2 regions of the Streptococcus sp. KHUD_012 genome follow, and region 2 is predicted to be linked to the other one. Evidence: predicted binding sites of a transcription regulator. Region 2 holds the regulator's gene; the other holds the start of a gene.
The links. The regulator HrcA, encoded in region 2, represses chaperone genes, less so after heat shock. The targets are predictions, from matches to a motif close to TTAGCACTCNNNNNNNNNGAGTGCTAA.
Positions count from the first base shown of each region.

Region 1: the regulator HrcA is predicted to act here: its motif matches at 2,655-2,681, upstream of groES (co-chaperone GroES).

Region 1 covers NZ_CP159355.1:2,076,267-2,080,690, reverse strand. The annotation lists gene ABVF55_RS10110 (PTS system mannose/fructose/N-acetylgalactosamine-transporter subunit IIB) at 1-442, shown strand, start outside; gene ABVF55_RS10105 (PTS mannose/fructose/sorbose/N-acetylgalactosamine transporter subunit IIC) at 499-1,341, shown strand; gene ABVF55_RS10100 (PTS system mannose/fructose/sorbose family transporter subunit IID) at 1,325-2,179, shown strand; gene ABVF55_RS10095 (hypothetical protein) at 2,281-2,574, shown strand; gene groES (co-chaperone GroES) at 2,704-2,985, shown strand; gene groL (chaperonin GroEL) at 3,007-4,424, shown strand, end outside.
Region 2 covers NZ_CP159355.1:1,930,132-1,934,555, reverse strand. The annotation lists gene ABVF55_RS09420 (histidine phosphatase family protein) at 1-477, shown strand, start outside; gene ABVF55_RS09415 (histidine phosphatase family protein) at 601-1,302, shown strand; gene ABVF55_RS09410 (M15 family metallopeptidase) at 1,292-2,065, shown strand; gene hrcA (heat-inducible transcriptional repressor HrcA) at 2,234-3,268, shown strand; gene grpE (nucleotide exchange factor GrpE) at 3,293-3,817, shown strand; gene dnaK (molecular chaperone DnaK) at 4,185-4,424, shown strand, end outside.

The DNA.
Region 1 (4,424 bases), 150 kb from region 2:
CACACGCTGGGCAAAGGAAAAACCATGTGATGGTTTGATTGCCGTAAACGATGCAGCAGCATCAAACAAGGTTTTGATTCAAGCTTACAAAGGCGCATCCGACAAGAAAACCTTTGTATGGACAAAGGAAGCCTTTAAAGAAAAATCAGCAAAAGTAACAGAATCAGATAGTCGTTACTTCTTGATCACCAAAAATCCAATCGATATGAAGGAAATTTTGGTCGACCAAGGGTTTGTCCCAGGTGATGTCAAAGAAATCATTGTTGGCCCTGCAAATGATCGTCCTGGAGCTGTGAAATTGGGGAATAACCAATCCATCACTCAGGAAGAAGCAGAAGCCTTCCAAGCCATTCAAGCAGCAGGCTACAAGGTGAAATTCCAATTGTTGCCAGATGTTTCCATCGGTTATTGGGATGATTTCAAATCAAAATTTGGTTTTTAAAACTAACAGTCTTATCTGTTAGGTAAATAAATTTACAAACAAAAGGAGCGTTTGTTATGACAATTTCATGGATTCAAGCAATCTTGCTTGGTATTTTCGCCAGCTTGTCTTCAATGCCTGGTATGGGAGGTTCCAGTATCGGGAACTATACACTCGGTCGTCCTTTGATCGGTGGGTTGATTTCAGGTTTAATTCTTGGAGATGTGACAACCGGTATTATGGTCGGGGTTGCCCTTCAAGTCGTTTATATCGCCTTGGTAACACCTGGTGGTACCGTATCTGCCGATGTGCGTGCCATCTCTTACATCGGTGTTCCTCTTGCTATCTTGTTTGTGCATGCTAATAACATCACAGATGAAGCTGGAATCGCCGCAGCTGCAGCTCCAATCGGTGCAGCCGTTGGGACAATCGGTACAGTTCTTTTCTACGGTACCGCTACTATGAACTTGGTTTGGCAACACATTGGTTGGAAAGCCGTTGAAGAAGGAAACTTCAAAAAACTCTACGCAGTTGACTGGGTTTACCCTTGGATCTCTCACTTCCTCTTCTCTTTCCTTCCAACAATGATTATCACCAAATACGGTGAAAACATGGTTGATTTGATGAAACAATACCTTCCTATGGATGGTTACTGGATGAAAGCCCTCTTTACAGTCGGTGCTCTTCTCCCATGTGTCGGTATTGCCATCTTGTTGAAACAAATTGTTACAGAAGCAACTGACTTCATTCCATTCTTTGTTGGATTTACCTTGGCAAAATCTCTCGGATTGAACTTGGTATCCAGTGCCGTTGTTTCATTAATCTTTGCAGTAATCTACTATGAACTTGAAGTGATCAAATCGATGAAAGCTGCTCCAGCCGGAGTGGTGGACCTAGACGATGATGAGGAGGATATTTAAAATGGCTGATAGAAAGAAAATTTCAAAGAAAACATTAGCAAAAGCATTCCATCATTGGTATTATGGTCATTTGACTTGTTTCTCTCAAGAACATATGCAAACCTTCGGGTACTTGACTTCTATGCTTCCAATCGTAGAAGAAATGTATGACACCAAAGAAGAACAAAAGGATGCTATGCAAACCTATACGGCCTTCTTCAACACTGAACCACAACTTGGATCTCTTGTTGTAGGGATCACAGCTGGTTTGGAAGAAGCGCGTGCAAACGGAGATGCAGTAGATGGCGAAACCATCAACGGTATGCGTGCCGGTTTGATGGGACCAATCGCTGGTATTGGTGACTCATTGGTCGTTGGTACCTTGATTCCAGTTCTCTTGGGGATTGCCCTTGGACTTTCTAAAGGTGGTAACGTCGCTGGTGCTCTCTTCTACATCGTCGTATGGAACCTCTTAGTCTACTTTGGTATGCGCTTTGCCTTCTTCAAAGGTTACCAATTAGGGGATAAAGCCGTTGAATTCCTTGTAGGACCAAAAGGACAAGCTCTTCGTAAAGCGATCAGCGTTGTCGGTGGTATGGTTATCGGTGCCGTAGCAGCTACTTGGGTATCTGTTACAACAGCCCTTCAATTCAAGAATGCTGAAGGAAAAGTCTTCTTGAACATCCAAGAAAAGATCGATGGTGTTTATCCAGGTCTCTTGACAGCAGCCTTCATCACTCTTTGCTGGTGGTTGATGTCTAAGAAAAAAATTTCACCAAACAAAGTCATGTTACTTCTCGTTGTAGTGGCTTTGATCGGTGTTGCCCTTGGTATCTTTGATCCACATCTTAAATACTAAGGAAAAGAAAAAACAAATTTGCTAGTAGGAGTTTTTGAGAATGAAGTGAATTGACCTCCTTTACTTGCACTTCATTCTCAATTTTTATCAGGAGGAATCCCATGGTTACAAAACAAGAACTTGTCAATGGATATGAAACAGAAATCAACTACCAACGCCACATGCTTGAAAACCTTGGTCGTTGGTTCAGCTTACTCTTTATCATTGCCAGTATTGGTGTGGTATTGATCTATCTCTTTCACAAAAGTTTCCTCCCACTCTTGATCCTCGGGATTTTACTAGCCTTGGTTGGAATTTTAGGCATGATTGTTTTTGGATATGGCATCTACCGCGGGCGGATCAATCTTCAAAAAGTGATCGATGATTTCAATCAAAAATTGACAATTTTAAATTGAAATTTTAGAAACATCTCATCTCTTTTTGAGGTGTTTTTTTCTTGACTATTTCTGACCAAGTGATACAATAGAAACATAAGTTAGCACTTGAGTATGAAGAGTGCTAAAAACACGTATGGAGGAATAAACATGTTAAAACCATTAGGAGACCGCGTGGTCTTAAAAATAGAAGAAAAAGAACAGACAGTTGGTGGCTTTGTCCTCGCAGGTGCGAGCAAGGCTGATACAAAAACAGCTGAAGTAGTGGCCGTTGGTGAGGGTGTGCGTACCCTAAGTGGTGAACTGATTGCCCCAGCTGTGAAAGCAGGAGATCAAGTTTTGGTTGAAAGCCATGCAGGAATTGAAGTTAAAGATGGGGAAGAAACCTACACCATCGTTGGAACATCAAACATTCTTGCAATTGTAGAGTAAGAGAAGAAAGAGGTAAGAGAAATGGCAAAGGATATTAAATTTTCATCAGATGCACGTTCTGCAATGGTTCGTGGTGTCGATGTCTTAGCAGATACAGTGAAAGTTACGTTGGGCCCTAAAGGACGCAATGTGGTTCTTGAAAAATCATTTGGTTCGCCTTTGATCACAAATGATGGGGTGACCATCGCCAAAGAAATCGAATTGGAAGACCATTTTGAAAATATGGGTGCCAAATTGGTATCAGAAGTGGCTTCTAAGACCAATGATATCGCAGGTGACGGTACAACGACTGCGACTGTTTTGACCCAAGCTATCGTTCGTGAAGGGATCAAAAACGTCACTGCAGGTGCTAACCCAATCGGCATCCGCCGTGGGATCGAGACTGCTGTTGCAACAGCAGTAGAAGCATTGAAAAACACTGCGATTCCAGTGTCCAGCAAGGAAGCCATTGCTCAAGTAGCTGCTGTGTCTTCGCGTTCTGAAAAAGTTGGTGAATATATCTCAGAAGCCATGGAAAAAGTTGGCAAAGATGGGGTCATCACCATTGAAGAGTCTCGTGGAATGGAAACCGAGCTTGAAGTGGTTGAAGGCATGCAGTTTGATCGTGGTTACCTCTCACAATACATGGTGACGGATAATGAAAAAATGGTAGCCGATCTTGAAAACCCATATATTTTGATTACTGACAAGAAGATCTCAAATATCCAAGAAATCTTGCCCTTGTTGGAAAGTATTCTTCAAAGCAACCGTCCGCTCTTGATCATCGCAGATGATGTGGATGGCGAAGCTCTTCCAACGCTTGTCTTGAACAAGATCCGTGGTACATTTAATGTTGTAGCTGTTAAGGCACCAGGATTTGGAGATCGCCGTAAAGCTATGCTAGAAGATATCGCCATCTTGACAGGTGGTACAGTCATTACAGATGATCTTGGTTTGGAATTGAAAGATGCAACCATTGAAGCACTTGGTCAAGCAGCTAAAGTTTCAGTTGATAAAGACAGTACCGTCATTGTCGAAGGTTCTGGTAACCCAGAAGCGATCGCTAACCGTGTGGCGGTCATCAAGTCACAAATCGAAACCACAACCTCTGAATTTGACCGTGAAAAATTACAAGAACGTTTGGCTAAATTGTCTGGTGGCGTTGCCGTAATCAAGGTTGGTGCTGCAACAGAAACAGAATTGAAAGAAATGAAACTCCGTATCGAAGATGCCCTTAATGCGACTCGCGCAGCCGTTGAAGAAGGGATCGTTGCCGGAGGTGGTACAGCTCTTGTCAATGTCATCTCTGCAGTCGCAGCCCTTGAATTAGAAGGGGATGAAGCAACAGGACGCAATATCGTTCTTCGTGCTTTGGAAGAGCCAGTGCGCCAAATTGCCCACAATGCCGGTTACGAAGGATCTATTGTGATTGATCGCTTGAAAAATGCCGAAGTCGGAAC
Region 2 (4,424 bases):
GATGAATTGGGCTTGAAAGACCAGATTCCTTATCGCTTTGACAAACGGATCCGCGAGTGGTGTTTTGGTAGCTTTGATGGGGCCTACGGTGGGGAACTCTTTCACGGTGTCGTGCCGCGCGTGCTGGATGTAGAAGACTATAAGACTTTGACCTTGGAAGACTTGGCCAATGGCATTTGCCAAGTGGACACAGCGAATTGGGCTGAACCTTGGGAAGTTTTGAAAAGCCGAATTCTAGAAGGTTTTGAAGCTATTGCCAAAGAAGTAGAAGAAAATGGTGGAGGCAATGCCTTGGTGGTCAGCCATAGTTGGACCATTCAGACCTTGGTTTGCTTGATCGAAGGAAAACCAAATCTCAATCTGCCTCTTTCAAACGGTAGTGCTACCCTTGTAGAATATGAAGATGGAAAATTGACGGTTAAGGAAGTTGGAGATAGCAGTTACCGTGAGGTCGGTGAAAGCATGCAAGAATCCTAGTCCATAATGAAAGGCTGACCCTTTGGTCATGGCCTTTTCTTTTTCACAAAACTTGTAAGAGCTTTCCTACTTTCTTTTTGCAAAAAATGATATAATGAAAGAGATACATACGGAGGTAATACAATGACAAAAACCAGATTATATATTGCTCGTCATGGAAAAACCATGTTTAATACCATTGGGCGGGCACAGGGCTGGTCAGACACTCCGCTGACAGAAGCAGGAGAGCGTGGAATTCGAGAATTAGGACTTGGTCTCAAGGAAGCTGGGCTTTCTTTTGAAGAGGCTGTTTCGAGTGATTCTGGACGCACCATTCAAACTATGGGAATTATTCTTCAAGAACTTGGTCTGACAGGAAAAATCCCTTATCGTTATGACAAACGGATCCGCGAGTGGTGTTTTGGTAGTTTTGACGGTGCTTATGATGGTGATCTCTTTATGGGGGTCTTACCTCGTGTCTTTAAGGTCGATGATTTCCATCAGTTGAGCCTAATGGAGTTAGCAGAAGGAATCGTCGAAGTGGATACCACTGGTTGGGCTGAATCCTGGGGAACCTTGAGTGGCCGGATCCTAGAAGGATTTGAAGCTATCGCAAAAGAGGTCGAAGCAGCTGGCGGTGGTAATGCTATTGTGGTTAGCCATGGCATGACGATTACGACCTTGATTTATCTCATCGATCCAAAAGCGGTCGAAGAATTAGTCTTGGACAACGGAAGCGTAACGGTTTTGTCTTATGAAGATAGCGCCTTTCATATTGAAAAGATTGGGGATCTATCTTATCGTAAGGTTGGAGCAAAACTCCTAGAGGATGGTCATGACGAATAAGTATAGACGCGCACGAAAAAAACGTAAGAAATGGTGGCCTTACCTATTGAGTTTCTTTCTTCTTGTGGTCCTTGGATCGGGAATTGGTGCTTACTTAGCGAAGCCAAGCTTGTTTTCAGGGCTTCAGTTTTGGAAGGCTAAAAAAACAGCTGTAACGACTCCCTCTTCTTCTAAGAAAAAGAAAGAAAAATCAGATTTACCAGCCGTTTCGACAAAAGACTGGCAGTTGATCTTGGTCAATCGTGATAATGTGAAGCCTGAGTTGAACCCACAATTGACAGATGTGGATGCTATCAAAGTGGATAGTCGGATTGTAGAACCAACTCGTCAATTTTTAGAAGCGGCTCGAAAAATTGCCCCAGAAGAAACCTTGATATCAGGCTATCGAAGTGTGGCCGAGCAAACAGAGCTCTATAATGAGCGTGTTGCGCAACTAGAGGCTAGCGGCCTTTCGCACGAAGAAGCTGAAAAGCAGGTGCAGACCCAGGTACAGGTCCCTGGTGCGAGTGAACACCAGACAGGACTTGCCATTGATATGAGTGTCGAAGCTGGCCAAAGTGATGAGTTGGGCATGCAGCTGGCTGCCATCGCACCGCAATATGGCTTTGTGCTTCGCTACCCAGATGGGAAGAGCAACATCACGGGTGTGAATTTTGAGAATTGGCATTTCCGTTATGTTGGCGTAGAAAATGCTCAGTATATGGCCAAGCATCAGCTAGTATTGGAAGAATATATTCAGCTATTGAAAAAAGCTGGCAAATAAGAGGAGATTTACTTCTCTAGGTCTTAAGAATGATTTTTAGCACTCTTGAAAAAAGAGTGCTAATTTTTTGGATTTTTCTCTTGACTTTCTTTTGGATGGGTGTATAATAGAATCATGGTTTAGCACTTGAGTGTTTAGAGTGCTAAAAAATGAAAGAGAGGTGAGGTCATGGTTACAGAACGTCAAAATGAGATTCTCAATCTTGTTGTCGATATCTTTACCAAGACCCACGAACCAGTCGGTTCAAAAGCGCTACAAGATGTCATTCAATCCAGTAGTGCGACCATTCGAAATGACATGGCTGCTCTCGAAAAGCAAGGCTTACTAGAAAAAGCCCACACTTCGAGTGGACGGCTGCCTAGCCGAGCTGGTTTCCAATATTTTGTTCAGAACTCGCTTGATCTAGAGCTGATTGATGAGCAAGATGTCTACCAGGTGGTGAAAGCCTTTGATTTCGAAGCCTTTAAGTTAGACGATATCTTGGATGCTACGGCCAAGTTACTAGCCCAGATGACGGGTTACACCGCAGTGATTCAGGATGTTGAACCGACACGTCAGCGCTTGACTGGTTTTGAAATTGTTCCATTATCCAATCACGATGCCTTAGCAGTTCTGACCTTGGATGAATCAAAGCCTGTCACCGTCCAGTTTGCCATTCCAAAGAATTTCTTAACCAGTGACTTGGAAATCTTCCATCAGCTGGTTCAAGAACGCTTCATTGGAAATACAGTTTTGGATATCCACTACCGCTTGCGGACGGAGATTCCACAGATTGTACAGCGCTATTTCAAGACGACAGACAATGTGCTGGATCTCTTTGATTACGTCTTCTCGCAACTGTTTCAAGAACTGGTCTTTGTAGAAGGAAAGGTTTCATCATTAACCTACGCCGATCTTCAGACCTATCAGTTCTTAGACAATCCCCAACATGTGGCCTTGGAGTTGCGAGGGGGAATGCCAGAAGACCAAATGACCCAGATCCTGGTTGCGGAATCCCAAGAGAAGGCCTTGAAAAATGTGACAGTGATTAGTCACAAGTTCTTAGTTCCTTATCGTGGGATGGCCCTCATGCATGTGATCGGTCCCGTAGAGATGGACTACAGGCGTGTGATAAGCCTGGTCAATGTTATCGGCCGAGTACTGGTCATGAAGTTGACGGATTACTACCGTTACCTCAATAGCAACCATTATGAAGTAAATTAAGACCAAATGAAAGGGGTGTATGCCTTGACAGAAGATATCAAAAAAGAAGACGTGAAAGAAGAGGAAGTTGCCCAAACAACTGAAGAAGTTGTAGAGGAAAGCAACCAACCTTCTGAGTTAGAAGAAGCACAAGCGCGTGCCGAAGAATTTGAAAACAAATACCTTCGTGCTCATGCAGAAATGCAAAATATTCAGCGCCGTGCTAATGAAGAACGTCAACAATTACAAAAATACCGTAGCCAAGATTTGGCAAAAGCGATCTTACCATCACTGGACAACCTCGAACGTGCCCTTGCCGTAGAAGGATTGACAGATGATGTGAAGAAGGGCTTAGAAATGGTCCAAGAAAGTTTGGTACATGCTCTGAAAGAAGAAGGAATTGAAGAAATTCCAGCGGACGGAGCCTTTGACCATAACTACCACATGGCCATCCAAACCTTGCCTGCAGATGACGAACATCCAGCAGACACCATCGCACAAGTCTTCCAAAAAGGCTACAAACTCCATGACCGCATCCTACGCCCAGCCATGGTAGTGGTTTATAACTAGGCAATTCTGACGGTAGCTAAAGCAACTCGTCAGAAAACGGCAATCGCTATGGCGTTTGCCTAGCCTCCTTACTAACTCGTCGTCGAAATAATATCGATTTCGACTCCTCGTGTCGTAACATAATAGAAACCTTGTCCGAAACGACACTAAACTATGAAAGAAAGATAAACAATGGTTCAGCTTTACCAATAGTGAGCGAAGCGAACCAAAGGCGATACTCTTCGCCGTGGCGCTATCTTCGCAAACTTTGAGACATTAGGCTCAAAGTTTAGTCAAAGAGATTGACGAAGTCAAGCTCTGACGGCGTCGCCACTTAAGAAGAGTATCAAAAAGAAAAAAAGAAGATAAAACTTAAGGAGAAAAACATATGTCTAAAATTATCGGTATTGACTTAGGTACAACAAACTCAGCAGTGGCAGTTCTTGAAGGAACTGAATCAAAAATCATCGCAAACCCAGAAGGAAACCGCACGACTCCATCTGTTGTGTCATTCAAAAATGGTGAAATCATCGTTGGTGACGCTGCAAAACGTCAAGCAGTCACAAACCCAGATACAGTGATCTCTATCAAATCTAAGATGGGAACTTCTGAAAAAGTTTCTGCTAAC